DNA from 4 places in the Clostridium sediminicola genome. Region 1 is predicted to be linked to each of the others. Evidence: riboswitches for the same ligand, from Rfam matches in the RefSeq annotation. Region 1 holds a riboswitch; each other region holds the start of a gene.

The links. Region 1 has a riboswitch for cobalamin ahead of ACQ3F0_RS09180 (ABC transporter substrate-binding protein). Riboswitches for the same ligand answer to the same signal wherever they lie in the genome.
Region 2: it holds a riboswitch for cobalamin, as region 1 does, so the genes downstream of both, hemA (glutamyl-tRNA reductase) here and ACQ3F0_RS09180 (ABC transporter substrate-binding protein) in region 1, are expected to answer to the same signal.
Region 3: it holds a riboswitch for cobalamin, as region 1 does, so the genes downstream of both, ACQ3F0_RS15595 (aminotransferase class V-fold PLP-dependent enzyme) here and ACQ3F0_RS09180 (ABC transporter substrate-binding protein) in region 1, are expected to answer to the same signal.
Region 4: it holds a riboswitch for cobalamin, as region 1 does, so the genes downstream of both, ACQ3F0_RS25810 (cobyric acid synthase) here and ACQ3F0_RS09180 (ABC transporter substrate-binding protein) in region 1, are expected to answer to the same signal.

What each region holds. Positions count from the first base shown of each region.
Region 1 covers NZ_BAABMF010000004.1:55,319-63,093, forward strand. Annotated here, with positions in the region: gene ACQ3F0_RS09155 (GNAT family N-acetyltransferase) at 1-433, shown strand, start outside; gene ACQ3F0_RS09160 (AraC family transcriptional regulator) at 527-1,237, shown strand; gene ACQ3F0_RS09165 (DMT family transporter) at 1,400-2,302, shown strand; gene ACQ3F0_RS09170 (MerR family transcriptional regulator) at 2,401-3,189, opposite strand; gene ACQ3F0_RS09175 (MATE family efflux transporter) at 3,300-4,679, shown strand; cobalamin riboswitch at 4,744-4,923, shown strand; gene ACQ3F0_RS09180 (ABC transporter substrate-binding protein) at 5,109-6,083, shown strand; gene ACQ3F0_RS09185 (FecCD family ABC transporter permease) at 6,106-7,152, shown strand; gene ACQ3F0_RS09190 (ABC transporter ATP-binding protein) at 7,164-7,775, shown strand, end outside.
Region 2 covers NZ_BAABMF010000006.1:29,823-37,597, forward strand. Annotated here, with positions in the region: gene hemC (hydroxymethylbilane synthase) at 1-657, opposite strand, end outside; gene ACQ3F0_RS11795 (NAD(P)-dependent oxidoreductase) at 626-1,306, opposite strand; gene hemA (glutamyl-tRNA reductase) at 1,264-2,460, opposite strand; cobalamin riboswitch at 2,640-2,816, opposite strand; gene ACQ3F0_RS11805 (C39 family peptidase) at 2,935-3,951, opposite strand; gene ACQ3F0_RS11810 (GGDEF domain-containing protein) at 3,979-5,082, opposite strand; gene ACQ3F0_RS11815 (FMN-dependent NADH-azoreductase) at 5,197-5,865, opposite strand; gene ACQ3F0_RS11820 (hypothetical protein) at 6,163-6,318, shown strand; gene ACQ3F0_RS11825 (transaldolase family protein) at 6,447-7,100, opposite strand; gene ACQ3F0_RS11830 (iron-containing alcohol dehydrogenase) at 7,344-7,775, shown strand, end outside.
Region 3 covers NZ_BAABMF010000009.1:177,887-185,661, forward strand. Annotated here, with positions in the region: gene ACQ3F0_RS15565 (site-2 protease family protein) at 136-759, opposite strand; gene ACQ3F0_RS15570 (NAD(P)/FAD-dependent oxidoreductase) at 1,047-2,276, opposite strand; gene ACQ3F0_RS15575 (DUF6512 family protein) at 2,418-2,954, shown strand; gene feoB (ferrous iron transport protein B) at 3,246-5,396, opposite strand; gene ACQ3F0_RS15585 (FeoA family protein) at 5,458-5,703, opposite strand; gene ACQ3F0_RS15590 (metal-dependent transcriptional regulator) at 5,937-6,410, shown strand; cobalamin riboswitch at 6,490-6,677, shown strand; partial or broken gene ACQ3F0_RS15595 (aminotransferase class V-fold PLP-dependent enzyme) at 6,791-6,862, shown strand; gene ACQ3F0_RS15600 (aminotransferase class V-fold PLP-dependent enzyme) at 6,843-6,983, shown strand; gene ACQ3F0_RS15605 (DeoR/GlpR family DNA-binding transcription regulator) at 7,156-7,775, shown strand, end outside.
Region 4 covers NZ_BAABMF010000037.1:9,238-17,012, reverse strand. Annotated here, with positions in the region: gene ACQ3F0_RS25835 (DUF6106 family protein) at 1-380, opposite strand, end outside; gene ACQ3F0_RS25830 (class IV adenylate cyclase) at 623-1,153, shown strand; gene ACQ3F0_RS25825 (cob(I)yrinic acid a,c-diamide adenosyltransferase) at 1,347-1,874, opposite strand; gene ACQ3F0_RS25820 (pyridoxal phosphate-dependent aminotransferase) at 2,148-3,197, opposite strand; gene cbiB (adenosylcobinamide-phosphate synthase CbiB) at 3,213-4,154, opposite strand; gene ACQ3F0_RS25810 (cobyric acid synthase) at 4,199-5,710, opposite strand; cobalamin riboswitch at 5,823-5,996, opposite strand; gene cobS (adenosylcobinamide-GDP ribazoletransferase) at 6,084-6,836, opposite strand; gene ACQ3F0_RS25800 (DUF2238 domain-containing protein) at 6,850-7,533, opposite strand; gene ACQ3F0_RS25795 (transketolase family protein) at 7,755-7,775, opposite strand, start outside.

The DNA.
Region 1 (7,775 bases):
CAAATACGAAAATTTACAAAAGTGTGCGGAACTACACAGAGAAGTATTTAATGACAAGCCATGGAACGAAAAATGGACATTAGAAACATCTTACATAAGATTATCTGATATATATAGAACACCAAATTTTATAGGTTTAATGTATGTTGAAAATGGAAATGTTATAGGAGCAGTGTTTGGCAATTGTGAGCAAATGTACGATGGCAAACGTTATTTTTTAAAAGAGATGTTTGTTGATAAAAATTTAAAAGGAAATAAAATTGGAAGTGAAATGTTAGCAGATATAGAAAAGCAGGTTAAAAAGTTTGATATAAAGGCAGTTTTTTTATTTACTTCAAGAGGAAATCATACAGATAGATTTTATTTCAAAAATAAGTACAAGATTTATAGAGAATTAGATAATATGGTTATGATGGGAAAGACAATAAAATAATTCAATGTATTTCGGGGACGGGTCTAAACTTTACTAAGAGTTGAGACCCGTCCCTAAGTAATATGATATAATAAAAAACAAGAGGTGAGTAAATTGAATGGTATAAAATGCGAAAAAAGGGTTTATACAAACAAATTGAATACTCATAATCATCCATTTGCTCAAATGATAATGCCGATACATGGAAAGCTTCATATAGAAACAGACTATAAAAACCTTTTATTGGACAAAAATTATTTATTTTTGTTGCCCCCTGAGTGTTTGCATGGTTTCAAAGCTGATAACAGTAATGAATTTTTAGTTTTAGATATACCAGAGCATATGGTTAATAAACATGATATGGATAAAATGAAAGGTGGTAACAAGATTATTCTTGATGAAAAGTGGAAGGCAATAAGATATTTATTATTAAATGAAGCATATAAAAAACAAAATTCAACTGCAATTAATAATCTGTTCCAATATTTGTATAGTTTTATTCCACAAGAAAATATTTCTGAATCTATAAAATATATTAATGAAAATTTTGCACAAGAGATAGATTTAAAAACTCTGGCGGAGATTGAGCATTATAACATTACTTACTATAGCGAGTGGTTTAAAAAGAACATGAATATTTCTCCAGTAGAATATATACAAAACTTAAGAATAGAAAAAGCTAAAGAACTTTTAGTAGATACTGATTTTTCCATATTACAGATTGCTCAAATGGTTGGATATAAACATAATTCATCTTTAACTAAAAGGTTTAAGGAGTTGGAAAAGATGACGCCAATGAAGTTTAGAAAAAGAATCCGAAAATAAGCAAAAATACATCATGAAATCGACAAAGCTTTTTTCTTATAATAAAATATAATATAAATAAGAGAATTTAATAACTACTAGCAAAGTAGTTATTTTTTATTTGGAAGATTTTTTACATGGAAATAAAATTTACTGTAAACTGCTAGAGGAGAGAAAATTAATATGGAAATAAATAAAACTAGAAATAAAAGAAGAAATGCTTATTTAAATTTATTTTTGTGTATTTTATTGTGGGCATCAATACCTGTAGCAACAAAAAAAATTCTTGTAGAGTTGGACAACTTACAAACATTATTCTATTCAACAGTTTTCTCATTATTGGTAATGGGTATATTAATGATAGTTCAAAAAAAGAAAAAGGAACTAAAAAAATATAGTATAAGGCAATATTCAATAATGTTTTTCTTGGGATTCTTGGGAAATTATTTATATTATATTTTATTATATGGAGCGATTGATAAAACAACGGCTTCAGAAGGCTTTATTCTTGCATATACGTGGCCAATGTTAGTATTAGTATTATCATTTATAATACTTAAGGAGAAAGTAACGCTAAAGAAAGTAGTAGGAGTTTTAATTAGTTTTTTCGGTATAATTATAATAACAACAAATGGAAATATAACAAAATTCAATTTAACGAATTTATATGGAGATATACTTGCGTTAAGCGGAGCAATTGTTTTCGCACTATTTTCTGTTCTAGGAAAGAAATATAATTTTGATAAGACAATAAGCGTTTTTATTTATTTTCTAAGTGCATTAATATTTTTAATTCCTACGGTTTTAAATTTTTCGGGATTAGTTTTACCAAGTTCAAATGTTTGGATTTGGATCATCTATAATGGAGTTTTTGTAAATGGTGTATCTTATATATTTTGGTTTAAAGCTCTGGAAGGCGGAGAAACTGCAATAATTTCCAATGTTCTTTATTTGACTCCTTTTGTTTCTCTAATATATATTTCAATATTTTTAGACGAAAAAATATTGATGAGTTCTGTAATTGGCTTGGTAGTTATTGTTTTTGGAGTGGTATTGCAGTATATAGGTAAACCATTTTTTAACTAACATTTCAAGATAATATGAAAAATATAGTTGACAATTGAAATAAAAGACGAACTAAAACAGTGACAAGTGACAAGTTGTGTAAGCAAATAAAAATCTAATTATCTCTTTATAAGAACTTGCAAATTTAAATTAATACTCTCCAGATGAAAGTTTGAATATCTGATATTCTCTATTGAAATAACTTTTCCTATTGGCACAAGCTTATTCTTTTTTAGATAATCGTAAAATTTTGTTTCTTCAATATCAAATTCTTCAAAATCTTCAATAAAGGTATTATAGTTTAGATAAGTTCCTTTAGGTAGAATTATAGTATCATATCCCTCGAAGTTTTTTGTTTCATGTGTTTTAGGTATACCAATTGTAAAATTTTCATTATCTAAATTAATATAATAGATATCGTGAGTTACATCTAAATAATTTATGTTTTTAGATTTCATAATTTCATACATTTCTTTTATTGTATATTCAAATATTTTTCCTGTTTGAATACAATAGAGTTTTCTTTCAGGAATATATAGAATTTGATAATTTGTTTTTAAACCTTTGAAATCTCTCAGCATATTCAAGTTTTTGGATACATACTTTTTTTTGTTTTGTAACTCAATTATTTTTGAATCTATGGACGATAGGGATGAATTAAGAATTTCAATGTAATCGTCAATAGAATAATTATTTATAATAGTTTTCAATTGTTTTAAAGGAATATTTAGCTTTCTGAATAAGAGAATTGATTCTAATTTATCTAACTGGGAATAATCGTAAAGTCTATAGCCATTATCATCAATTTTGCATGGTGATACCAAACCTTCTTTTTCATAGTAACGGATATTTGATGTTGCTATATTCAATAAATTTGCCAATTCACCAATAGTTAAATATTTACGCAATATTCATAACCTCCTTATTGACCTTGAACCTACTTCAAGGTTTATTATAAAAGAGAAGAAGAGTTTTAACAAGTTTTATAAGTATGACAATCGGGAGGAAATAGGAAAAAATGGAATCAAATAAAAGAAGAGATATTGACTTAGGGAAAGATAAAATTCCAAGGATTTTTTGGAGCTATGCAGTTCCATCTATATTGGCATTATTGGCACAAGAAACTGCAGGTTTTGTAGATTCAGTATTTATTGGGAGATATGTAGGGGCTGATGGTTTATCAGGAATTACGCTTATAATGCCGGTTATCATGTTTTTGTCAGGAATAGCAGCAATGATTGGCATTGGTGGAACTACATTAGCTGGTATTCATAAAGGAAAAGAAGAGAATGATAAAAGTAATAATTATTTTAATGTTACTATAGTATTTTTAGGAATAGTTGCAGTTATGGGTACTATTCTTTTATTTGGATTAAGTGAAAGATTTGCCGATTTATTAGGTGCAGAAGGTCAAGTGGCAAAGTTTATGATTGATTATGCAAAAATTATTTCATTGTTTTTTCTACCATTTTTATTAGTTTTCGCATGCTCATTTTTCTTGAAATTAGATGGTAAGCCTGTTGAAGTAGTTGTGATTATATTATGTGGTACAGTTATTAATATAATATTGGACTATGTTTTTGTTGTAATTTTTGGATGGAGTATGGAAGGAGCTGCTCTTGCTACAGGGATTTCACAATTAATTCCGTGTATAATTATGTTATATATTATTAAATATAAATCATCATGGAAGTTTTCAGTTCCTATTTTTAAGAAGAAAGAGATATGGGCAATGCTATTTAATGGATCATCTGAGCTCTTGAGTTTGGCAGCTGTATCTATTGCAGGACTTTTATATAATATTATAATAATAAAAAATATTGGAGTTCATGGTGTAGCAGCATTTGCAGTAGCTATGCAAATATCAACAGTTACAACATCAGTATTTTATGGTTTTGCAGAGGCAATCCAATCTGCTGTTAGTTATAATCTAGGTGCAAATAAACTCATAAGAGTTAAGAGTTTAAGGAATATGTCAATTTATGCAAATTTAGTTTCAGGGATTATAGTTTGTGTAGTTTCGTTGGTGTTTGGAGAAGGATTGGCCAGTATATTTATCAAAGAACAAGGGACTATTGAGTTAGCAACATATATATTAAAGTATTTTGCATTTTCATTTTTATTGACAGGGATAAATATAACTTTAGCCACTTATTATACTGCTGTTAATTCACCAGTGTTATCAGGAGTATTGTCATTATCGAGGAGTCTAATAGCACTTCTTATAGGGTTACTATTAATGCCAATGATATTTGGAGACAAAGGTATATGGATGGCAGTAATATTTGCTGAAGTTGTTACGGTGATTGTGGGAAGTTTATGTGCAAAACGGTATCCATTTGGGATCATTGATATTAGAAAAATTAAAAGTAATAATTTAATTGAAAAAATATTATAATGGCAGTGATTAACTTTTATCTTGACATAGTTTTTTTAGATTGATAATATGTATTTAACAATAGAATATTGCAAATATTATAGGTGATTGCCATAAAAGGTGATTAGAGGGAAATGGGTTAAAAACCCATGCGGTCCCGCCACTGTAATGAGGAGCGTTCTAATAATTTGCCACTGAGAAATCGGGAAGGTGTTAGAATGTGTTGATACTAAGCCAGGAGACCTGCCTATAAAGTATAAATAACAAACTTACGAGGATAAGCTAATGTTATGATTTTGTATGATATTTATGCATTTCAATAGTTGTTTTAATTGGAAATTTATTAAATATCATATATCGTATATTAGAATTATGAACTGTTATCCTTTGATAGCGGTTTTTATTTTTGTAATAAAAGCTGCGGACTTACAAAGATAAGGAGGAGAAAATATGAGCAAAATTAAAAGAGGGTTAGGATTAGTATTAATTACAATTTTTATGTTCTCTTTTGTTGCATGTGGAAAGACTATAAGTGACATTAATAAAAATACTAAGGAAAAGAAAGTAGAAGAAAATAAAGAGATAAAGAAAGAAGAAATAAAAACTTTATATCCACTAACTATTATAGATTCTTTGAAAAGAGAGGTTAAGATAGAAGAAGAACCTCAAAAAATTATTTCTATTGCTCCCAATATAACTGAAATAGTATTTGCATTAGGAGCATCAGAGAAATTAATAGGAAGAACTGATTATTGCACTTATCCACAGGAAGTATCGAAAATTGAATCAATAGGAGGGATGCAAGATCCTAATGTGGAAAAAATTGTTGAGCTTAAACCAGATGTGGTTATTGCATCTACTCATTTCAAAAAAGAAATCTTAGAAAAATTAGAATTATTAGGAGTAAAAGTTGTTGTTTTGTATGGAGAAGAAAGCTTTGATGGAGCTTATGAATCCATATTAAAAGTAGCAAATATACTTAATAAAAATTCTCAAGCTGATAAAGTAGTTAAAGATATGAAGGAAAAAGTAGAATTTGTAATTAATACAGTTAATGATGTTGAAAAACCTTCTGTTTATTACGTTATTGGGTATGGAGAAGGTGGAGATTATACTGCTGGCAAGGGAACATTTATTGGAGGAATTATAGAAATGGCAGGAGCTAATAATGCTGCTTACGATGTAGATGGATGGTCTTATAGCTTGGAAAAACTAGTTGAGAATGATCCTGACATCCTTATTTGCTCAAATAAATGGGATTCAAAGACAGGAATTCAAGCAGCAAATGGATATAAAGATTTAACTGCTGTTAAAGAAGGAAAATTAATGGAGATTGATAGTGATCTGATACAACTTCAAGGCCCAAGATTAGCTGATGGTCTAGAAGCTATGGCAAAATTAATTCATCCCGATTTATTTGATTAGTTTTATGAAAATAGGTGACATAATGGATTACGCTAACAAAAAAAAATATTTTAAAGAAAAATTTTTTATAATGTTAATTTTTTTATTCATAGTAATAGTTATTTCTGCTACTTTAGGAGTTGCAAATGTATCATTTTTAGATTCTATTAGAATTATTTTAGATAAAATACCCTTAATAGAAAAGTTAATAAATACTAATGATATAAAAGAAGTTTACCAGAAGATTATTTTAATGATAAGATTACCAAGAATATTATTAGCAGGGCTAGTAGGAGCAGGGTTATCAACTGTAGGATGTTCTTATCAAGGAATATTTAAAAACCCTATGGCTGACCCTTATGTTTTGGGAGTTTCTACTGGAGCAGCACTTGGCGCAACCATAGCTATTATTTTTGGATTTACTATATCTTTTTTTGGTCTAGGAATAATAACTTTTTCAGCATTCAGTGGTGCAATTGTTACTATAATTGTAGTTTATAATATAGCAAGAGTAGGAAATAAAGTTCCGGTAGTTAATATGTTGCTTTCAGGTATAGCTGTAAACTTTTTTCTGGGATCAATAATATCATTATTAATGGTTTTTCATAGAGATAATGTCGAAAAAATTATTTTTTGGACAATGGGCAGTTTTTCGGCTGCTGATTGGGAAAGAGTTATAGTAATCACTCCTATTATAATAATTGGTATTATAATGGTTTATATTTACGCCAGAGATTTAAATATAATGTTAACAGGAGAAAGTTCGGCACAAAGTTTAGGTATAAACGTTGAAACAGTCAAAAAGCAGTTGCTTCTAATAACTTCTATAATGGTGGCGTCTGCTGTGTCGGTAAGCGGAGTTATTGGATTTGTAGGTTTATTGGTACCTCATGCGTTTAGATTGATGATAGGTCCAGAACATAAGGTTTTAATACCTTATTCTGCAGTAGGAGGAGCAATTTTTTTAATAATTTGTGATACCTTGGCAAGGAATCTTATACCACCTACTGAAATTCCAGTTGGAGCTATAACTTCGTTATTTGGAGCTCCTTTCTTTATATATTTACTATGGAAGAATAATAAAAAATAGGGGTGATTAGTTTGGAAATAAGAAAAAAGAGTGAAGAAATTATTAAAATTGAAAATTTAGATTTTAAATATGGAGATATAACTATTCTTAGAGATATCAACGTTACTATAGATAAAGGTGATTTTTGTTGTATAATTGGACCTAATGGATCTGGAAAAACTACTCTTTTGAAAAATATTTCAAGGATTGTTAACCCTAATAAAAAATCCATTTTCATTAATGGTAAAGACATTAGAAAGTATGATAATAAGGAAATTGCAACACAAATGGCTTTGGTTCCTCAAAACACATACATAGATTTTGAATTCACAGTATTTGATATTGTTCTTATGGGAAGGAATCCTTATATTAATAGATTTGGAAAGGAAAGTGAAGAAGATTTAATGCAAGTGGAGGATGCCATGAAAAAAACCAATACGTGGAACTTAAAAGATAAAAATATTAATAAAATTAGTGGTGGTGAAATGCAGAGAGCTATCATAGCTAGAGCTATTGCTCAGCAAACGGACATAATACTTTTAGATGAGCCAATTTCTCATCTTGATATTAATCATCAAATAGAAATATTAGATTCTTTGAGAAGATACAGTATAGAAGAAAACAAAACAATTGTTATGGTTTTA
Region 2 (7,775 bases), on a different contig from region 1:
AACTTTATTATTATCTAGTTTTCTAAATATATCTGCATTTTTACTTTTTGAAACTATTTGGATTCCTAAAGCTCCTTGTCCGATTGCTGGAACCATATCCATTGGGTGAAAATAATCTGTTATAACATCTTCCATTCCTAATCTTTTAAGTCCTGCCGCCGCTAGTATAATTCCATGAAGATTTTCCGTCTCAATTTTTTTTAGTCTGGTTTGAACATTTCCTCTAATAGGTACTGTTTTGATATCTGGTCTTAACATTTTTAATTGTTTTTCTCGTCTAAGGCTACTAGTTCCGATTACAGCACCCTGTGGTAATTCTCTAAAATGAATGCCCTTATTTCCTATAAACACATCTCTAACATCTTCTCTTTCAGGCATAGCTGCAAGTTCAAATATTTCATTCATTTCATAAGGAACATCTTTCATACTGTGAATAGCTGCATCCCCTTCTTCATTTATAAGAGCTAATTCAATATCTTTTGTAAATAATCCCTTACCACCAATCTTATTTAAAGACACATCTAATCTTTTATCGCCTTCTGTAACTATCAAGAGTTTTTCACTATCTAAATCAAAATTCTCCTTTAATAGCCCCATAACATATTCAGTTTGAACCTGTGCTAACTTACTCTTTCTGGTCGCCAATTTTATATTCAAAATTTTTCCCTCCATAGAACATTTTCAAAACTAAATCCGCTTTTTCTTTTGAAAACATGTATTTAAAATCTTCACTTGATATAAACTCTAATATTTCTTTTTTGAACTCACTCTCTTTGGCTTTCTTTCTAAGTCCTACTGCATAACCAACAAAATCATCGTACTCCATTAAATTATCTTTGATTACTTTATTTAAGTATCTGCTAATTCTAGGACTTCCTCCCTTTGTGTGAATACTATATCCGATATTCTCAGTTTCTCCACTCATAGGCATTATAAAGTTTCCCTTTTTAAAATCTGTACAATTTAAATATAATTTTGAAAGGTTTTCGCAATCCTCTATAATTTCTTTAAGTTTTTTATCATCGTTAATCGCAATAATTATAAGATGCTTATCATTAATATAACTTTTTCTATATTCATCTTTTATAATTTGTAAATTATTATTTTGAGATAATTCATAAAACTCTTCTGAAATTTTTTTAGATATAACCGTTACTGAGCATGTTTTTTTCAATAATGTTTTGGCTTTTATAAGAGCTGCTTTTCCTGCACCGATTATTAATACTCTCATGCCATTTGATATTAATGAAATTGTGGCATAATCTATTTTTGAGGAAAGAATATCTTTTCTATTATGTTCAAGCATTCTTCGCCACTACCTTTCAATTGTTCCTCTTTTAGTACTTCTATGGCTCGATTTATATAAAAATCTGATGTACTTTTTATCATTGTTTTTGCTAACTCATCTGGATTCTTTGTATACTTTTTATTTTTAAAAGTATTGAATCTTCGCTGACTTACAGATTCACTAAGGTTTTTCATATCTTTTATATAAGGAACTATATCCATTATTAGTTCATAGTCTCTATATTCGTGAATATATTTATCTAATATTTCTCTGTTTTGCTCCATTATTTCTTTTCTTTTTTGCTTGTTCTCATTATCCATAAGAGAAATTCTATCTATATCAATTACTTCTACTTTCTGAAGTTCTTTTACTTCCTCTTCCACATCTCTAGGAATTGCCATATCAAAAACAAGGAATTTTTTATGGGGTAATTCGTCTTTCTTTACAATTATATGTGGCGATGATGTACAACTTATTATGCACTGAACATTATTATAATTTTGAACTTTTTCATGAAATGAGATATATTCTATTCTTGAATCCTGTGATTTATAGATTTCTTTATTTCTTACAACTATATATAATTTCTCTAATCTATCATTGGTCAGGTATTTTTCAACAAGCTTACCTACCTCACCATAACCAATTAACATGTATTTTGACACATTTCTTTTGTAACTCTCTTTAGCTACAATAGAGGAAGATGATATTGGAATTCTGTACATACCACTTTTCCATCTAAATTCTTTTCCACAAGTTATTGCTAGCTGAAAAAGCCTATGTAATGCTTTACTGATACTCTTATTTTTCTTTGATATCTCAAAAGCAGTCTTTACTTGTGAGAGTATTTGATCTTCTCCAAGTATTTTTGAATGAAATCCACATGTCACTTCCATTAAGTGATGAACTGCTCTTTCCTCTTCACGAAAAAATGTATATTCTTTAAGACTTTTATCCCAATTCAATTCTTCAAAAACTTTATCAACAGCTCTTTCTCCTATTACATCAGAATCAAAATAAATTTCCGTTCTATTACATGTGCTAAGAATTACAGAGCCTTTTGAAAACTTATTTATGCTATCTAAAGCTCCCTCAATTTGCTTATTTAATATTGAAAGTTTTTCTCTTATTGAAATATCTAGGTTATGTCTCAAACCTATAATTTGAATCATGATAACACCCCATAAATATCAATTTTGCTGCGCAAAATTCTCTGCTGTAAACTGTCTAAGTTTTGATTTCCCAAAACAAAAAACCTCTGCTATAAACAGAGGTTTGTATTCTATGACTTATACCATAATTATATTTTTTAATAACTATAGCTGTGAAACTCACTTCCCTCCGAAGTATCTGTTCTTAATAATCGCTGGCAGGTCTCCTGACTTACACATCACTCTCCTCCCACCTTCCCAAACTAAAAGTTCAGTGGTCCCGGGATTCGTCTTTGTTTACAGTAACGGGGGCTGTAGCAGACTCTCACTGCTTTCCCTATTAAACTTATAAAAAGTACCAAGATTATTCAATATTCTATTATGACTTCATTATACATTATTAGTATTCGCCAAACAATAAATATATTTTAGTTTTTTGTATTATTTATATATATAAATAGAAATAAAGCTAAAATTAATAATAAAAATAATAATTTATAAATTATTATTTTTTTCTATAATTAACAACTTATCATACCATACTTTAGATGCTCTGATTACTTCTTCTTCTTTGTAATATCTGTCTTTTCCTTTATATGTTCCATCTGAATAAGTTTCATTCCAACTATTTGGGTCGTATACTTCAAAATACATCTTATCATCAACTACTATATATCCTTTTACTATAATAAAATGTCCACTGGAACCCCAATAAAATCTATCAACATGCTCTTCATAGGAATCTTCATTTATAGATATTTCTCCTGATTTTATTCCTAATAGCATTATATTACCTTTATCTAATTGTGAAATTATAAATTCTTTTGTTACATTTAAATGCATTTTTGATTCTATACCATAGCTTTTGAGATAATTTTGAACATCTTCAGTAAACCATCCACCATCATCGCCATAGTGTAAATTCCTAGCATCCTCAGCATATCCTTGGAAATTTTCATCTGCCCATTTACCAAGCATTTCTGCACTAGCTGGTCCACAGTTTGTACTAGAATATTTTCCTGTGTTTGCTTGGTCAACATACCAATCATATTCTTTATCATTGCTAACCTTTTCAGTCATATATTTTCCAAGACCTAAAGATTGTTCAATGGGTAATTTATCTATTAAAAATTCTGTTTTGATCTGCTCATTTAACTTACCGAAATATCTTCCTTGAACATCGTCAACTTGAAAAGTGTATTTTTCTCCTAAATTATAATTACTTTCAGCTGGTTTAATAACTAAATTTTCACTATCTGAAACTAAACTATAGCTAAGAGCAACTGAATTACCACTGGAATCCAGAACTTTTATATTATTTTTGGTCTTTTCATCTAAAACTATACCAGTGCTAAACTGTACATTTATAGTCTTATAATCATCAATATAGGATATTTTTTCTACTTCAATAGGTTCCATAAAATAATATTTAAATCCTATACCTGAAGTTATAAGTAATAAAAACATTAATATAAATAATATTTTACTAAATATGTTTTGTCTTTTTCTCATAATAATCTCCTATATATAAAGTCATAATTAGTTAAAAATAATTTCGTTACCGCCCTCTTTTTTAGCTCTTTTTAGATATTTATTAACTCTAACTAATAAGTCTTCCATACTCTCTCCTTCTTGAGGGGACGCCACACCAAAACAACATGTTATAGTTCCTACATTACTAAAATAATGGTCCCAAATACCCTCTTTTATACGTTTAGTTACATTCAAAGCTATTCTTGTATCTACACCAGACAGTAGTATTACAAACTCTTCTTCACCCCATCTAGCAAATACATCATTACCTCTTATAAAAACCTTTACCATCTTTGTAATTTCTCTTAAAACTTTATCTCCTACAGATTGTCCCAATTCTAGGTTTATTTTTTTGAAATGATCTATTTCAAACATAACTATAGCAAGATTTCCTTTATGATTTTTATAATAATTAAATAATCTTCTATATTCCTCATCAAATTTAAATCTATTACTTATTTCACTTAATTGATCAATTATTGAAACCTGCGAGAATTTCTTTTCCGTTAAATATTGAACCCTTTTATAGCTTGAAATTCTAAATGTTAATACACCAATAAATAAAATGTTTATCGTAACATAAGATATTGTTGCCAAAAAATGCATAACCTCGATATCTCCTATTACTGCATAAGAAAAAATAAAATAAGATATTGCAAACATCAATGAAACTATTAAAGAATTTATCCATTTATTGGGTAGCAAAAAAATTCCTATCATAATAACAATAACTTCAAAACAATGAATAAAATAATCTGAAAATCCGTTTAAATATGTACTTACTAAGTAAACCACACAAAAAATCACTTCATAAAATGTAAACCATTTTTTTAAACCATTATAATTTTTAGATTTTTCTATCACAATTATCAAAGAAATACTACACAATAAAATAGCAATCCTCATATATGTGGTTATATTTAGAATTGCTTTACCATCTAAAACGTTATTTAAAGTTCCATATGCGATATATGCTATAGAAATTATTAATAGTATAATCTGTATATGTTTCTTAAAACTGCTTATTTCACTTTCAAAAAACTCTTTCTCTAGTTTTTTATCAAATATTCCTCCAATTATTGTAACAGGTTTCTTACCCTTAGTTATCAAAAAATCACCTCATAAAATTTTGCAAGTATATAAATATTATATCATTATATATCGGCTATACATACAAACATTATACCATCAAACAAAGAAAAAAGTAGTAAAATATACCACTTTTTATCTATTTGATGATACTAATTGTCTAGAAATTTTGTTTATTACATTATCCATTTCTTTATAGGCTTTCTCTATAGCAACTTCTTTACCAATTTTAGGATCATCAACTCCTTCAACCAATATTTTTTCAAATTTATTTATACCTAAAAATTTAAATATATCATGACAATAGTTCACCCCATGATTATATTTCCAGCCTAAAATTATTGGAAAATCGCCTCCAGATGATTGAATATAAACCATATTTCTCTCTTTATCATCCAAAAGACCTTTTACTTCTTCAGGATCCACCTTAATAACTTTATTATGTTGGATAATACAGTCAAGATATCTTTTAAGCCTTGATGGAAACATAACACTCCACATTGGCGCGGCAATTACATAAGTATCAGCACTTAAAAATTGATCACATAATTGATTTATTCTATCAACTTCTTTGCGTTCATTATCAGTCAAAGCTTCATATTCTTCGCCAGTTACAAGTTCAGCTCTTCTTTTAAAAAGTTTATAATTAATTTCTGGTATAAATTCATTGTATAGATCTAATTCCATGAGTTCGTAATCTGGGTTCTTTTGCATAAACCTGTTTACAAATTCTCTTCCTACCTTTTTGCTTGTAGATAATTCTTCTGGTTTTGAGTTCACTGGGATATATAAAAGTTTTTTCAAATAAATCACCTTCCCTTATTGTTCGTATAATTATTTTTCGTTATAGAAAAATAATTATACAAATAATATAAAAAAAAGGATAATAGTTAGAAAATTTTGCATTTGTTTAGATTTATCATATAAATATAAACATAGATTTAGTAGCAATTCATTAAATATTAACAAATTGTTTATATGTAAATGTTTAAAACACCCAGAATCGCCTTAGATGACGATTAATGAGCTAAAATCGCATTTGAAAGTCCGTATTTATGGTCTTATAATTATTCTTATATTATTATTTAGGAGGAACTACATATGATTTGGAAAATATCTAACACAATTGAATTAGGTGTTTCAATTGGTTCAATAATATTAGCAAATAAATTTTGGATTGCTGGTGCAATTGCTTCTTTCACTATGTTATTATTAATCTACTCAATTTTATTAAATGGAATCAAAAAAGAAAATTAAGGTAGTTAGCTTTAATTCTTTTAAGATTAACAGCTAACTACCTCTTATTATTCGTCTAAGGAATATTAAATTATGCATTTTTATAATCTTATTATATTTTCATACCTAAGTATAATCAATGAAATTGATTACTTATTATAATTCTTATCTACTTTATCCCAATCTACTTGAAATTGTTCTACCCCTGATACTGTAAGAGAATGATAACATGCTTCTTTTAATAAATTATAAGGTACTGCCGCATAATCTGCTCCTAGCTTTGCTATCTCTTCTAGATGATATAAATTTTTTATACTAGCTGCTACAACCTTTGTATTATACCCTTTTTCTTTTATTACACCACAAATATCTTTTATCAATTTTAATCCATCAACACCAATACCTTCATTTCTACCTATAAAAGGAAAGATATAATCTGCACCAGCATTAATAGCAAGCATTGCTTGATTTAAATCAAAAATTAATGTAACTGCTGTTTTGACACCTTTTCTTCTTAACTCTTTTACAAGTCGTAATCCAATTTCCGAAAAATTTATTTTTATAATAATATCATTAGATATCTCTAAAATTCTATCTACATCCTCACGCATTACTTCTATATCAGTTCCAATTACTTCTGCAGTTAAAATGTCTTCTGTCTTTTGTCTCATAGTAGCTAAAAAGTCATAAAAATTAACCTTTTCTTTGGCATACATTGAAGGATTTGCAGTAACTCCCTGAACTCCCATTAATAAAGCACTATCTATTTCTTTCACATTTGCTGAATCTATTAAAAATTTCATATAATTCATCTCCCATTTATATTCATATTCTTAGAATACTACGTTTTGGGGAAACTTTTTTAAAATTATATTTCCATATTAAAACGGTAATTCATAACTATTTACTGTTTACTCTTTACCACATCTTTAAGTGAATTATTATTATATTCATGCCGTTGAATTTTAACACCTCACTACATATAATTGTAATTAATAGTAAATATATATCATGGTTAACCCACCAAAATATAAGGAGGTAATACAATGAATTTTACTTTTTATCAACCAAGCAAAATACACTTTGGCCCTGGTAAATTAAATGAAATAGGACAAATAGCTAAAGTGTATGGTACTAAATGCTTATTAATTACAACTATTAATGAGGCTCCCTTGGATTCTTTATATACTAGAGTTATTAATCTTCTATCAAAAGATGGAATTGGAGTTATACATTATGATGGAGTTACCCCTAATCCTTCAACAGAAGTTATTGAAAAAGGCTTCTTATTAGCAAAAGAACACAATGTTGACTTTGTACTAGCAGTAGGTGGAGGATCTTCTATAGATACAGCAAAAGTTGTTGCTTTAACTTATGGTTTGAAGAAAATTGATTGGAACCATATTTTTGAGAATTATACAAATCCATTCGGAAATTATAAACCGCTTTCAAACCAAGGTTTGCCTTTGATTGCTGTT
Region 3 (7,775 bases), on a different contig from region 1:
TATTTATGAAAATAATCTATCCAGTCATTTAAAAATATCAGTAACTTTAAAAGGGATATCCACTAATATCCTATAAAAAAGGACATAAAAAAACTCTTTTTATGCAAATAAACATAAAAAGAGTTTTTTATTAAATTAAAAGAATACTCCAATTAAATAGTTATACACAGTAGATACTGGCGGTACAATAATATAATCAATTAAATTTGTTATTATTAAAACAGGAAGTAAAAATTTGCTCATAGTATACAAATTAGGATGAAAATTTTTTTCATTTAATTTAAATATATCACTGAAAATATGAGAACCATCTAATGGGGGTATTGGTAATAGATTAAATATAAATAGAACTACATTAATCCAAACGGCATTTTTGAAAATATTCATAAGTACATAATAAAGATTATCGTTTAAAATACTTGTAGGTATAAAATAGCATATCTTCATTATTATTAAGAAAACAAAAGCGATAAAAAGGTTCATAATTGGTCCAGCTAATGATACAAGAATGTCATCTCTTCTTTTGTTTTTAAAGTTGTTTGGATTGATTTGAACAGGTTTAGCCCAACCAAATCCAGCCACAATAATTAGAAGCAAGCCCCAAATATCAATATGAACGAAAGGATTTGCAGAAAGCCTTCCTTGGTATCTAGGGGTATCATCACCAAGCCATACGGCTGTTTGAGCATGTGCCAATTCGTGAAATGTAAAACCTAATAAAATTCCTGGTAGCAAATATATAATATCTAAAAGTTCCATTAAAATTCTCCTTTTCCACATTTATTTTATAATAATATCATGGATAAGCAGAACATGTCTATTGTATAAATATACCAAGTGCGAATTATGACTATAAAATACTAATTATTTCATCATAGTATGATAGTCTTACAGTTCTATTTAGAGGAATTATAAGGAATTGTCTTCTATCCTAATGTCCGGTCAATAACTTTATTAACAGGTTAGTACTTCCAGTTAATTCTTTATAACTCCATTTTTTTTAATTGCCTCTTTCTCTGTTGGTTTTTACAATGATTAAAGAATTTTTATCTATTAAATCTAAATAATTCAGCATTTGTTGACTCTTTTTTTAAATATAAGTCTCTTATTATTTGTCCACCAAGGATTGCATATATGATTCCATTTGAACCATAACCTAAAGAAAAATAACAATTTGGCATCTCGTTATACTCCCCTATAAAAGGAAGACCATCTTTTGTATCTCCAAATAATCCGCTAAACCGATACTCAATTTCTAGATTATTTATTTGTGGGAAGTATGACTTTAGTTTTTTATATAAAATATTATATTTATTGATAGATGCTTTATCCTCATTTATTAGGCAAGACATTTTGCTGTTATCTCCTCCAATTTTCTCATCTTCACCGCCAATAATAATTCTGTTATCGCCAGTAGTTCTAAAATAAATATAAGGATTATCATTATCTCTTACTATGCATTTATTATACCAATTTGATATATCTTCAAGGGGTTTAGTAACTATTGTAAAAGTCCTAGACAAGTTCACAATTTTTTCTTTAACATATTTTTTACTTTCATATCCAGCAGCAATAATAATTTTCTTAGCATTTATTATAAAGTTATTAGTAGTTTTTAAAGATACAGAATTCGATGAAGGACATATTTCATCAATTTCAGTATTTTCATAAACACTAAGTCCTTTTGTTACAGATTTTGATATGAGTGCATGTGTAAATCGAAATGGATCTATTTGTGCTGCTCCAGAGTTAGAGAGAATTCCTCCCTCAACGGGAAAAGAGAACTTTTTTCTTGCCATATCTTTATTGATGTATGTAACATCAAATCCGTTTTGTTTTCTCAAATTATATTCTTTTTCTAAAGAAGATACCTTTGAAGAATTTGATGTATAATAGAAGCATTCTTTTAAGGAAAAATCACAATTATCATCTAAGGATTCTATAATATTTTCTATATCATAAACAGCTTTTTCGCAAAGTTTAAAGCATTTCAAAGCCTTTTCTGCACCAATCATAGATTTAAGTCCGATTAAATCAGTATCTATTTCATACTGAAGTATTGAAGTAGATGCCCTTGTACTTCCAAAGCCTATTATATTTTTGTCAATGATTGCAGTGTTTATTCCCTCTTCAGTAAGATAGTAAGCTGCAATTGCACCTGTAATACCAGCTCCAATAATTGCAACATCACATTCTATATCTTCACTTAAGTATTGATACTTGTTTTTTATTTTATTTATACTTGTCCAAAGCATATCCCCTGTTACAAAATTCATTTTGGTTTCCTCACTTTTAATTATGATTTTAGACTTCATTTAGTTTATCTTATAAAAGTATTATCATATAAGAATTATTTTATACATAAATCGTATACAATAAATAAGTTTTCTATAAATATAGATATGAGGTGATATTTAATGAAAAATAATATTAAAAAATGGTACATAGTAGGAACTTTATTTATAATTGTTTTTGGTGTACTACTTCATTTTCTTTATGAATGGTCAGGAAATAATTCTTTTGTTGGATTGTTTAGTGCAGTAAACGAAAGCACATGGGAGCATCTAAAGTTATTGTTTTGGCCATCATTTTTCTTTTCAATAATAGAATACATATTTATTGGAAAAGACTATAATAACTATATCACTGCAAAAGCTGTTTCGTTTTATTCAGGTATATTGCTAATAATTATATTGTTTTACACATATACAGGGATAGTAGGAGATAATTTTATTGTGATGGACATATTAATATTTATTGTAAGTGTAGTTATAAGCCAGTTTATCGGTTATAAAATTACAGTATGCAATGGAAATGTAAATGAAATCATAAATATTATATCTTTTGTAGCAATAGTTTTACTTGCTTTGGCTTTTATATTTTTTACAGTTAATCCACCACAGATACCGCTTTTTAAAGATCCTGTTACTGGAGGGTATGGTATAGTGAGTTAATAATGGGATTAAATAAAAATCATTTATTTAAATTGTAATTGAAATAGATTACGAACTAGTTGACAGTAAAGGACATCTTTCACTAAAATGAAAGGTTTTAATTAACTAAAAAGTAAATTAATTCCTTTTGAATAGGCAAAAGATCATTATTCTAATTTGCAAAGCAGATAAAGGCTTAGTTAAAGATTTTCTGAAAGAAAATCAACCTTTACTGTAGACTGTCAACCGTCAACTATAAATTGCGAAGCGTTTTTCTTCGCAATTTATAGTTATTATGAAAAGGTAATTGATTTAACAAATTCCAAATAGCCTAGCAGTATTAGCAACTACAAAACAAACAATTATACCGGTAATAGTAGGTACTAAAAAAGAAATAATAGTCCATTTTAAACTTTGAGTTTCTTTTTTTATTGTCATGCAGGTTGTAGCACAAGGCCAATGCATTAAGGAGAATAACATTACACATATTGCGGTTAAAGAAGTCCAGCCATTAGATATTAGAAGAGTTCTTAACTCGCTTAAACTATCCAATTCAAGCATACTTCCTTTTGACATATAGCTCATAATTATAATTGGAACAACTATTTCATTTGCAGGAAAACCTAAGATGAAAGCCATTAGAATATAGCCATCTAATCCAATCATTATTGCAAATGGATTTAGAAAATTAGCACAATGGGATAAAATACTTAGATTTCCAATATGAATATTTGCCATTATCCATATAACTAACCCAGCAGGTGCTGCTACAATAATTGCACGACCAAGGACAAATAGAGTTCTATCAAAAATAGATCTAACAATAACTTTGCCTACTTGCGGCTTTCTGTAGGGTGGTAGCTCCAAAGTGAAATTTGAAGGAATTCCTTTCAATATAGTCTTTGATAGTATTTTTGAAATTATTAGTGTCATTAAAACTCCAAGAATAATTACTCCAGTGAGAATAAATGTGGACACTATAGATTGAAAAGGTCCGTCTATAATACCAGTAAAGAACATTACTATAATGGCAATAAGGGTTGGAAATCTTCCATTACAAGGAACAAAGTTATTGGTGATAATAGCGATTAGCCGTTCTCTAGGTGAATTGATTATTCTACAGCCTATTATACCAGCAGCATTACAACCAAAACCCATACACATTGTTAAAGCTTGTTTTCCACAGGCGCATGCTTTCTTAAAGTAGTTGTCAAGGTTAAAAGCCACTCTAGGTAAATACCCTAAGTCTTCAAGCAATGTGAATAGAGGAAAGAAGATGGCCATAGGTGGCAGCATAACAGATACTACCCAAGCAAGTGTTTTATAAATCCCCTTAACTAATAATCCATGTACCCATGTAGGAGTCCCCAACCATATAAAAAATTCAGTAAGTCTATCTTCAATCCAAAACAGTCCATTAGCTAGAAGTTGAGAAGGCACATTAGCCCCAGTAATAGTAATCCAAAAAACTATACTTAAAAGAGCAATCATAATTGGAATTCCAAATTTTTTTGAGGTAAGATACTTATCAACTTTTCTGTCAAAACTATTATAATTTTCGATTTTAATAGAAACAGCATTACTGGTAATTTTTTCTGAAACTCTTACTAAATGAGAAACAATTGAATCACGGAACAAATCTGAATCTATACCGCTTTCTTTCAAATACGCTTTTGACTCGGCAACTTCGTTCATAATATCTATTTGATCTGTTAAATTAAAATTTAGATATTTATTAATAGAGCTTAAAATAGTTTTATCTCCATCTAAAAGTTTTAGTGATACCCACCTAGAATTGAGCTTTTCACCAAGGTGTAATTTGACTACTTTTTCAATTTTCTCTATAGCAGTTTCTATTAATTTGTCATATATAATTTCTATACTATTAGGATCAACATTGTTTGATGTAATATCGTAAACTGCTGCCATTAACTTTTTCAAACCTTTTCCTTTAATAGCACTTGTTCCTATAACAGGTACTCCAAGCTGAGTAGATAATTTGTGTAAATCTATTGAAATACCTTTTCTTTTTGCTTCATCAAGTAAATTAACACATACAACTACTTTAGAAGTTATCTCAAGGGTTTGTAGAACAAGATTTAAATTTCTTTCTAAACAAGTAGCATCAACAATAATTACTGTTGCATCTGGATTTCCAAATAAGATAAAATCTCTTGCAACTTCTTCCTCTACTGAATTTGCCATTAGTGAATAGGTTCCTGGAATATCAACTAATACAAAGTTAGTGCCATTAAAAGAATAGTTTCCATGTGCATTTGTAACAGTTTTACCAGGCCAGTTACCGGTGTGTTGATTAAGACCAGTTAAGTTATTGAAAATTGTACTTTTGCCAACGTTAGGATTTCCACCTAGAGCAATTACTTTATCATATGAATTAGTTTTTTCGATTTTAAGTTCTTCCTCAAGAATTTTTTTACCAGTGGATTTAGTGGTAAGTCCCATTAATTTTCCTCCATACATAATAATTTTTTATATTAATATAAATTAATAGTAATGATTAAAGTTACTGATTTGTATATTCTACTAGTATAGTAGAAGCTACTTCAGAGCGTAGAGCAATTACCGCACCTCTAATAAGATAAGCAACAGGGTCTCCAGATGGGCTTTTTTGCAAAGATTCTACTACTGTTTCACTAATTAAACCTAAATCCAGCAATCTTCTTCTCAACAAACCTTTAGCTATAAGTTTTTTTACTTTACATTTTTTCCCGAGTGGTAATAAGTTTAGCGGAATATAATTAGTGTTCATATTAAAACTACCTCGTCATATACAATTTTATAATATTAGTTTTAAATAAAAAGAATTGCCTTAGAGAAAAAAGTTTTCTCTACACTAAGATATGATAAATACTTTTAATATGTTATTAATATATATTCTATATGGAGAGATTTTTGTAAAGAAGTTTTCGCAATTTATAGTAGTTGTGAATTATTAATCTAAAAATGTAATAAAATAATTAGTGGAAAAATGGTGGTGGTTTAATGGATGATAAATTTTATACAGTTAGAGGTTATGAATTACAAAGGTATAATAAAAATATGTTAACTCCTGCACTTGAAGATTATTTAGAAATGATTTATAGAAATAGTTTAAATGAACCCTATATTAGAATAAATACACTTGCTCAATTACTAAATGTTAAGGATTCTTCAGCTTCTAAAATGGTAAAGAAACTAGGTGAGTTAGGATTTGTGAACTATAAAAAGTATGGGATAGTAACTTTAACGTATAAAGGAGAAAAAATTGGAGGATCTTTATTAAAAAGACATAATATAATAGAGGGATTCTTGTCTTTTATAGGTTGTAAAGAAGATGCTTTACTTGAGACTGAATTAATAGAACATATAATTACAGACAAAACTGTGAAGAATTTAAAAATTATATGCGAATTTTTTAGTAACAACAAAGAAATTTCAGAAAAATATATCGAATATAGAAAAGAATTTCATGATTGATTTGAGTTTTGTTTAGAAATAATATTATATAGAAGCCAAATTGACAATTTTATTTACCTTGCATATAATATTAGTTAAAGTGAATATTGTAGATATAGGTGCCATAAAATTATTATGGATAATAGGGAATTAGGTTAGAAGCCTAGACGGTCCCGCCGCTGTATAAGTCGAGCTGTTTATTTTTTATCCACTGCCTTTAATTAGGTGGGAAGGTATAAACAGCGTTGAAACTTGAGTCAGAAGACCTGCCTATATTGAGTTGCTATTAACTCTACGGATGGTAGGGGGCAAAATCAGACTATATATACTATATTGGTCTTTTTGTGCATATATAAACCGCTTATCATTGATAAGTGGTTTTATGATTTCTATCCTTTTTAAAAGAAGGAGATAGGATTATTGTAAGCGAAGCAGAGCATCATTCAAATTTTGTTGTGTGGCAGCAATTATGATCTAGGGATAGTTTTAGATAAATTTAATATAGCTATTAGATTTGGGAATCATTGTGCTCAGCCACTGATGAATGCTTTGAAAACTGATGGGACATTAAGAAATTCATTTGAAATATTATAAAAAAGATTAAATGCCAAATAAAAAAATGGAAAATCAACATATTTTACAATAAAGACTCAGATGAATCATAATCTCATCTGAGTCTTTATTATAGAATATTAATTAGTTTATGTGTATAAATATTTAAAAATATTGTGGAGAAATGTGTATAAATGTGTCGCGATATTAATTTATGTTGATTAAAGTTGTGATATGTGGTAAAATGTTGTTAACAAATAAAAATAAGAATGTAGAGGGATTAGAAGCAATGTTAGCAGTTGACAGGTTGAAAAAAATAGAAGAATTATTAATAGAAAATGGTAGTGTATTAATTAGTAATTTAAGTGAATTATTTGATGTATCCGAAGAGACCGTTCGAAGAGATTTGGATAAACTTGAAAAAGAAAACAAATTAAAACGAGTTCGACGTGGTGCATATTTACCTGAAACCGCAGATAATGAAGTTCCAATTGGAATAAGGGAAAAAATTTATTTAGAAGAGAAACAACTGATAGGTGAAAAGTGTATTGAAATGATTGAAGAGGGTGACTGTATCATGCTTGATAGTAGCACAACAGCACTGTATATTGCTAAAAATTTAAATACAAGCAAGAAAAAAGTTACTGTTATTACGAATTCTTTGATGATTACACATGAATTTGATAAAAGTAAGACTGTTAAAGTAATTTGTTTAGGTGGAATACTTCGAAAAAGTACTAGCTCTTTTGTTGGATATATGACAACTGAGAACTTAGAAAAATTATCTGCTGATAAAGCATTTATAAGCTGTTCTTCAATAAGTACAGACATGGG
Region 4 (7,775 bases), on a different contig from region 1:
ATCTTACCTTCATAAGAACTTGGTAAAAATGTCATTACCTTTGATGGTTTATTTGAAAAATCTTTAGCATAGAAACTAGTTTCATTTGCCAAAAGTTCAACATCCTTTATTTTAAAGGTTAATACCCTTACTCTCTTTTTCATTTCAAGAATTTGATCAATATCAATTTCACCATTTGTGAAGTCATATTCATATTCTACGTATAACTTCTTTTTCAAAAAAAATATTGCACCTGCTAATCCTATTAAGAGTATACCAATTATTACATTAGCAGAAAAAATGATAACTCCAAACACAGCAAATACATACATCATTACATTAGCCACTTTATATAAAGTAGTCTTTTTAGTAACTAATAATTGCTCATAAAATTGATCCATCGCTATTCCCCCTGTTGCATTATATTCAATTAACTAATAAAATTAAAGATAAAGAACTTCAACAAAATTTTTCAACTAGTAAAAAGTATTCTCATTAATTTACCAATTGTATAAATTGAGTTGAACTAACTTTTATTATAATTATATCACAAATATAATTTCATTGAAATTTTTTGCTGTATTACTGTAACAATTCACAAAAATATTTGTACTTGATATCTTTTAAAGGGAGGTTTTTACATATGAAAGAACTAGAAACTCGTATTATTAATATAAATCCTGACTTAATCAGAAAGAAAATGCAAGAAATAAAAGCTGAAAAAGTAAAATCCGAAAATCAAATCAATAAAATTTTTGATTTTCCTAACAAAAAATTATTTTCAAATAAAGGGTATGCAAGAATAAGAATAATAGAAGATTTACTTCAAAATAGAAGCTTATATTATATGACAACAAAAAAATTACTTAGCCAAGAAAAATATAAAATAATGGAAGAGCATGAAATTCTAATTGATAGTGCCGATGAAGGCGAAAAAATATTTCAATCCTTAGGCTTAGAGATGTATGAATCAATCAGTAAATATAGAGAAAGTTATCAATATAAAAACACACTTATAGAAATTGATATTAATGATATAAACTTTTATCCATATCCATATATTGAAATTGAAAGTAAAGATGAAGAAGAAGCTCAAGAAGTAATAGAACTTTTAGGATATTCAATGGATGATACAACATCTAAAACAATTTATGAACTAAAAGCAGAACTTTAATTTTAAAATTCCATCCTTCAGTAATCTGAAAAAGCATATATATCGTAAAAGTCATCGTAACAAGCTTTAGAAATTCTTATTTATTTTCCGGAAGAGATTTTTAGTTGAACAAAAACCTGCTCCTTTAAGATAATAAATTAGAATTTCTTAGCGAAGTGTAGCGACTTTCTAGATATATATGCCTTTTTCTATCTTATTTTTCTATCCCAACTCTTGCCTGTATTCCTTTTTTGTAGTAATGCTTTATTTCTTTCATTTCAGTAACTAAATCTGCTCTTTCAATAAGCTTTTCATTAGCATATCTTCCCGTCATAATAACTTCCACATGTTCAGCTTTTTTATCTAACATATCTATAACTTCTTCTACTGAAAATAGTTTATAGTAAATAGCAATGTTTATTTCATCCATCACAACAACATCATATTCTCCAGATGATAAAATTTCTTTAAGTTCCTTTAAAGCCTCCTTAGCTAATTCCATATCCTCATCTGTAGGATTATTAAATATAAATCCATCTCTTCCATATTGCTTCATTTTAAAATTTGGAAGTATATCCGGAGACTTTAATTCGCTATAATCCATACCTTTAACGAATTGACCAAAATAAACTTTTTTTCCTGCACAAACTGCTCTTAATGAAAGCCCTAGCGAGCACGTTGTCTTTCCTTTTCCATTTCCTGTATATATTTGAACATAGCCCTTATCTTTGTTTGTACTCAATTAAAACACCCCCCTATTTATTACATCATAATTGAAATAAAAGACGAACTAAAACAGTGACAAGTGATAAGTTAAGGTTGATTTTCTTGCAGAAAATCTTTAACTAAGCCTTTATCATCTTCGATGATGGGATAATGTACTTTTGCTATCGCAAAAGGATTCTTTTTATATTTTGTTTAATTAAAAGCTTTCGTTTACGGAAGGTATCCACAACTTGTCACTTATCACTTGTAACTTGTCACTATAAATTGCGAACTTGTTCGCAATTTATACTTATTCAGTATCAATCTCTTTAAGACTTCTTAACAATATATCATTTAATTTCCTATCCTTTATAGCTATTCGGATATATTTATTACTTAGACCAATATAATCATCACATCTTCTAATTAAAATATCTTTTTCAGAAAGTCTATTGTAAAGTTCATTACAATCTAAATTATTTAATTTACAAAGAATATAATTTCCATTTGTATCATAAACATTTTCAAACACATTTAACTTTCTCAATTTACATAAAAAATATTCTTTTTCTTCTTTTAACCATGAGTTTGACTTTTGTATATACTCTTCATCAAACAAAACATGTTTTACTGCACTTTCTGCAAAACAATTTATATTCCATGGTAACTGTTTATTTTGGATTTTTTCATATAAAAGTTTATCTTTTGTCATAGCATAGCCAAACCTTATTCCTGGTAAAGCAAAAAATTTCGTCAATGCTCTTATGATAATTAAACAGTTGAATTTATCCAATTCATCTTCCAACGAGAATTCATTAATTCCTGCGAATTCAATAAATGCTTCATCAATAATAATTTTTTTGTTATGTCTTTCACAGTATTCCATTATGGGCTGTAGTTTTTCCGATTCAATACAGCCTCCATTTGGATTATTAGGATTAGCAATAATAAGCGCATCATTACTTTCTAATTTTTCTAAAATATCTTCATAATTTATTGTAAAATCATCATTCAAATAACTATAGTTAACTTCACTACCCCATTTAACAGCACTTTCTTCATATTCTATAAAGGAAGGAACAACTAATACTACTTTTTTGAATAATGCTATAGATAAATCAAGCAATTCCGCAGCTCCATTGCCAAGTAAAAAATGAACTTTATCCTTACCTGTATATTCTTTTAAATATTCAATTGTCTTTCTATAATGAATATCAGGATATTTATTTAAGTTACTTAAAGCTTCATCAATGTTCCTAGTAAAACTTTTTGGAACTCCTAATGGATTAATATTAGAACTAAAATCAATTAAATTCTTTCCCTTTAATATACCATGTGTATAAATATCTCCACCATGCATCTTCTAACCACCCTTTTATTTCAACATTGCTCTAAACAAAAAAGCAAAACCAATAAATAATATTTCCGAACAGTACATAAGTTTAATAGTTTCCATTATATGCTTAGCATTTAATGAATTGAACTCATCCCCTATAGTTGGCTTATAAACTTTTTCACCAAAATATGTATTTATTCCACCTAGTTGAATTCTTATTGCTCCCGCAGCAGCTCCTTCTGGATAAGCACAATTGGGACTTTTATGATTTTTTCTATCTCGTATCATTATTTTCATACTTTCAATTATATTTCCTTTAACTACAGGCGCTGATAAACTTATTAATATACCTGTAATTCTTGCTGGTATAAAGTTAAATACATCATCTATTTTAGCGGGAAAAAAACCTATATCCTTAAACTTTTCATTTTTATAACCTAACATAGAATCCATTGTATTTATAGCTTTATATAACATAGCTAGTGGGGCACCTCCTATAATTGCATAAAATAACGGTGCAATTATCCCATCAGCTGTATTTTCTGCAACTGTTTCTACATCCGCTCTTATAATTTCATTTTCCGTAAGTTCTTTAGTATCCCGACCAACAATATATGATAATTTCAATCTTGCATCTTCTAAATCGTTATCATTAAGAGCATAGGATACCTTTCCTGCTTCTTGATGCAAACATTTTGCAGCAATTGTTGTCCACAAAATCATTATATTTACTATATGAAATAAAACACTATTAAATTTTAATAAATTTAGTATAAGAAATGGAATAGCAAAGCTTATACCTGCAACCGTTATTACAATAGCTAATCCTAAAGTTTTTAATTCTTTATTGTTTTTTGCTAATTTCCTCGTTCTTTTTTCTAAATACCCTATAAATCTACCAATATAAATAATTGGATGAGGAAACCATCTAGGGTCACCAATTAACCAATCAAGTATTATAGCAATAGTTAAATCTATCATATTACTCTCCTATTATGTAGATAAACAACAGGTAAACTTAATGTTTATCTTTGTTTTTTCAAAACCATTTCGTAAATTTTCTCCATATCAAGACTTTCTCTTACTAAGTCTGCCAGCTTATCTATTTCTCTTTCCCTAATACTCTCATAAGTTATAGATTTCCTTGGCTCTAATCCTTTCTCAACTCTAATATTATTCAAAAATGTTTCTCTAAACGCAGAACTATCAAATACTCCATGAATATAAGTACCCATTATATTTCCTTTTTCATTTATTGCACCATCTTTAATATTTACTTTTTCACAGTTTTTTTCTTCAATATTAAATAAGTGCATAGTATTTTCACCATAGTAAGTATCTCCCATATGAATTTCATATCCATATACTCTCTTTTCATCATTCTCAATATTTAATGCTTTATTAAAATTATTTGAGAAAACCGCTTCCGTTCTTGTCATAACTTTTTCTTCTTGCATAACAGTACTAATATCCAGTAATTTCAATCCCTCTATTTCATCTAATTTTGTTTCAGTATGCATAGGATCTTTTATAATGTTTCCTAACATCTGATATCCACCGCAAATTCCTATAATTTTTCCACGCTTGCTGTATTCAATAATCTTATCTTCAATCCCAGCATTTCTAATACTTAATAAATCTTCTATGGTATTTTTACTTCCCGGAATGATTAAAACATCAGGGTTCTTAAATTCATCTACTCTTGTAATATATCTAACACTTACATCTTCTTCAATATTTAACGAATCAACGTCAGTGAAATTTGATATATGCGGTAGCTTAATAACTGCTATATCAATTGGTGCATTTTGTTCTTTATTAAATGTTACTGCACCATCTTCATCTTCTAATTGTAAATTAAAATATGGTACTACTCCAACGCAAGGAACTTTTATTACATCATATATCATATCAAGTCCTGGTTTTAGTATTTCCACATCTCCTCTAAACTTATTGATAATAGTTCCTTTAACTCTAGCTTTTTCATCTTCATTAAGCAATATCATTGTCCCCGCAAGAGATGCAAAAACTCCACCCTTATCTATGTCTCCAACTAATAAAACAGGAGCATCTACTAATTCTGCAAATCCCATATTTACAATATCATTGTCTCTTAAATTAATTTCTGCCGGACTTCCAGCACCCTCAATTACAACAATGTCAAATTCCTTTTCTAGCTCTTCGAATTGTTCTTTAAGCATATCTTTAAATATTGGTTTAAGGTTATGATATTCAACAGCAGTATAGTTTCCGTATACTTTTCCATTTACAATTACCTGAGAATTCTTATCTCCCGTTGGTTTTAACAAAATTGGATTCATATATGCTTGTGGTTCATGGCCAGCAGCATACGCTTGTAAAACCTGTGCTCTTCCCATCTCTTTTCCGTCAAGTGTTATATAAGAATTTAAAGACATATTCTGAGCTTTAAATGGAACTACCGAATATCCATCTTGTTTAAATATTCTGCAAAGCGCCGCAGTAAGTATGCTTTTCCCAACTGTAGATCCTGTTCCTTGAATCATTATTTTTGACATATTACTCCTCCCAAAACTATTATTATAATTCCAAAAAATAAAACAACACACTTCCAGAGTGTGTTTGTAAAAATCTCCAATTAAACAGAGAATCAACCTTCCCTCCGAAAGTTATTCCAAAAAACTCTTGGCAGGTCTCCTGGCTCTGATTTCTACCTTATCTTACCTTCCTGTTTTCACAGTGGTTACAAAGATTTGTCCATCATTACAGTAGCGGGGGCTGCTGTGGTATTTCACCACATTCCCTTTTCACCAACTAATTGGCACCAAAATTTTTTCTTATTCACATGTAAGTATAGTTTATTATAACTAATTTAATTTATCAAGGAATTATTTTTTGACATATACAGTTCTTTTGGTAATATTTTTAGCATTATAAAACTGCTACCCCTATTATCAAAACAAAAATCTCAATTATTTCATTGTTTGCACCTAAAAGGTCTCCAGTTAACCCTCCAATTTTGTACTCACAATATTTATTAAATACAAATGTTACTAATGCACTTATCAAAATTAAGCTAATTGCAACAATAATATTTAACAATAAACTACTAATTACTACTGTTATTATTAATGAGGTTAAAAGAATCGGTAGATTTATATTTCCTATAAAAATATTCCCTGTTCCATTTTCTTTTGCATTCTTTCCTAAATAAGCAATTAATACAATTGTAAATCGTGATATAACTGGCACTACAATAATAAAACATAAATTTCTATACTGAAGCAAATTTTCCATAGTTGTATATCTTAATAAAATATCAAAAATAATTGCTGCACAAGCAAAAGTTCCTATAGTACTATCTTTCATTATTTCAATAATCTTATCTTTACCACCTTTGAATGCATAAAATCCATCACATAAATCTCCTAATCCATCTAAATGTAAAGCACCTGTGACTATAACAGGAATCATTATTACCAATACTGCTAAAACATTAAATGATAAATAGTCAAATAATAATTTTGCAAAAATAAACTGAATTCCTCCTATTATCAATCCTATTATAGGAAAAAATATAGCACCTTTCCTAAAGTTCTCCTTTTCACATTGCAAATTTTTATTTATTGGTATTCTTGTGAAAAATTGAATGAATAAAAGAAAATTATTCAAAAATTGTTTCATTACTATCGTCTCCTTAAACACTTTTATCTATTTTATCTTCCTCTTCAAATATTTCCTTATTAATACTCAAAAAATTAGAAAATAATTTGTTAACAGTTTCAGAACTCTCGTGTTTTTCATATAAATACCCATAAAATGCAGCAACAAAAGCACCTAATGAATCAACTATCAAATCCCACATAGTATCTACTAGACCTGATTTTTGCATATTCAAAGCAAATACAGAATCCATTATAAATTCAAATATTTCCCATAAGGCACCAGTAGCTACTGCAAATGTAAAAGCAAAAACTGCAACAAAAAAAGGACTTAAATATACATCTACCTTATCTTCTTTATTTAAAATATATACCAACAAAACTCCAACAAAACCTAGGATTACCCCTGACATAGTATGAAGCATAACATCCCACCACCAATATTTCAAATAATAAGAGTTTAACTCCCCTAAATATTGAGCCGCAAATATAAATGCTAAAATAATTACTTGATGACTGGAAGGTAATTTTATATGATTCCTCTTTGCAATAATAAATGGTAAGAAAGTTAAAAATAAAGTAAATACTGCTATAAAAAAGTCAAGATAGTCTTTTCTTAAAAAACTTATAACTATCGATAATGCTAATAAAATCCTAAAAAAGTTTGCAAAAAAAATCTCAAACCTTGTATTCTTTATACGCTGTCTAATTTCACACACCTCCTTATCCTTAGTTTATTAATATGCGAAATATATATATTTTTACCTATAAAATCAAACATTTTAATTTATGATAAAATATAGTTACTAGTGTATTATTAATACCAATAATACACTAGTAACTATTAGAAAACAATATCGTCAATTAAAATTTCATAAAAAACAAAGGGATTTTCTAAACATTCTCCCTTTGCTTAATATTGGTTATTAACTGTTTATTATTATATCCTCATAATTTCTTT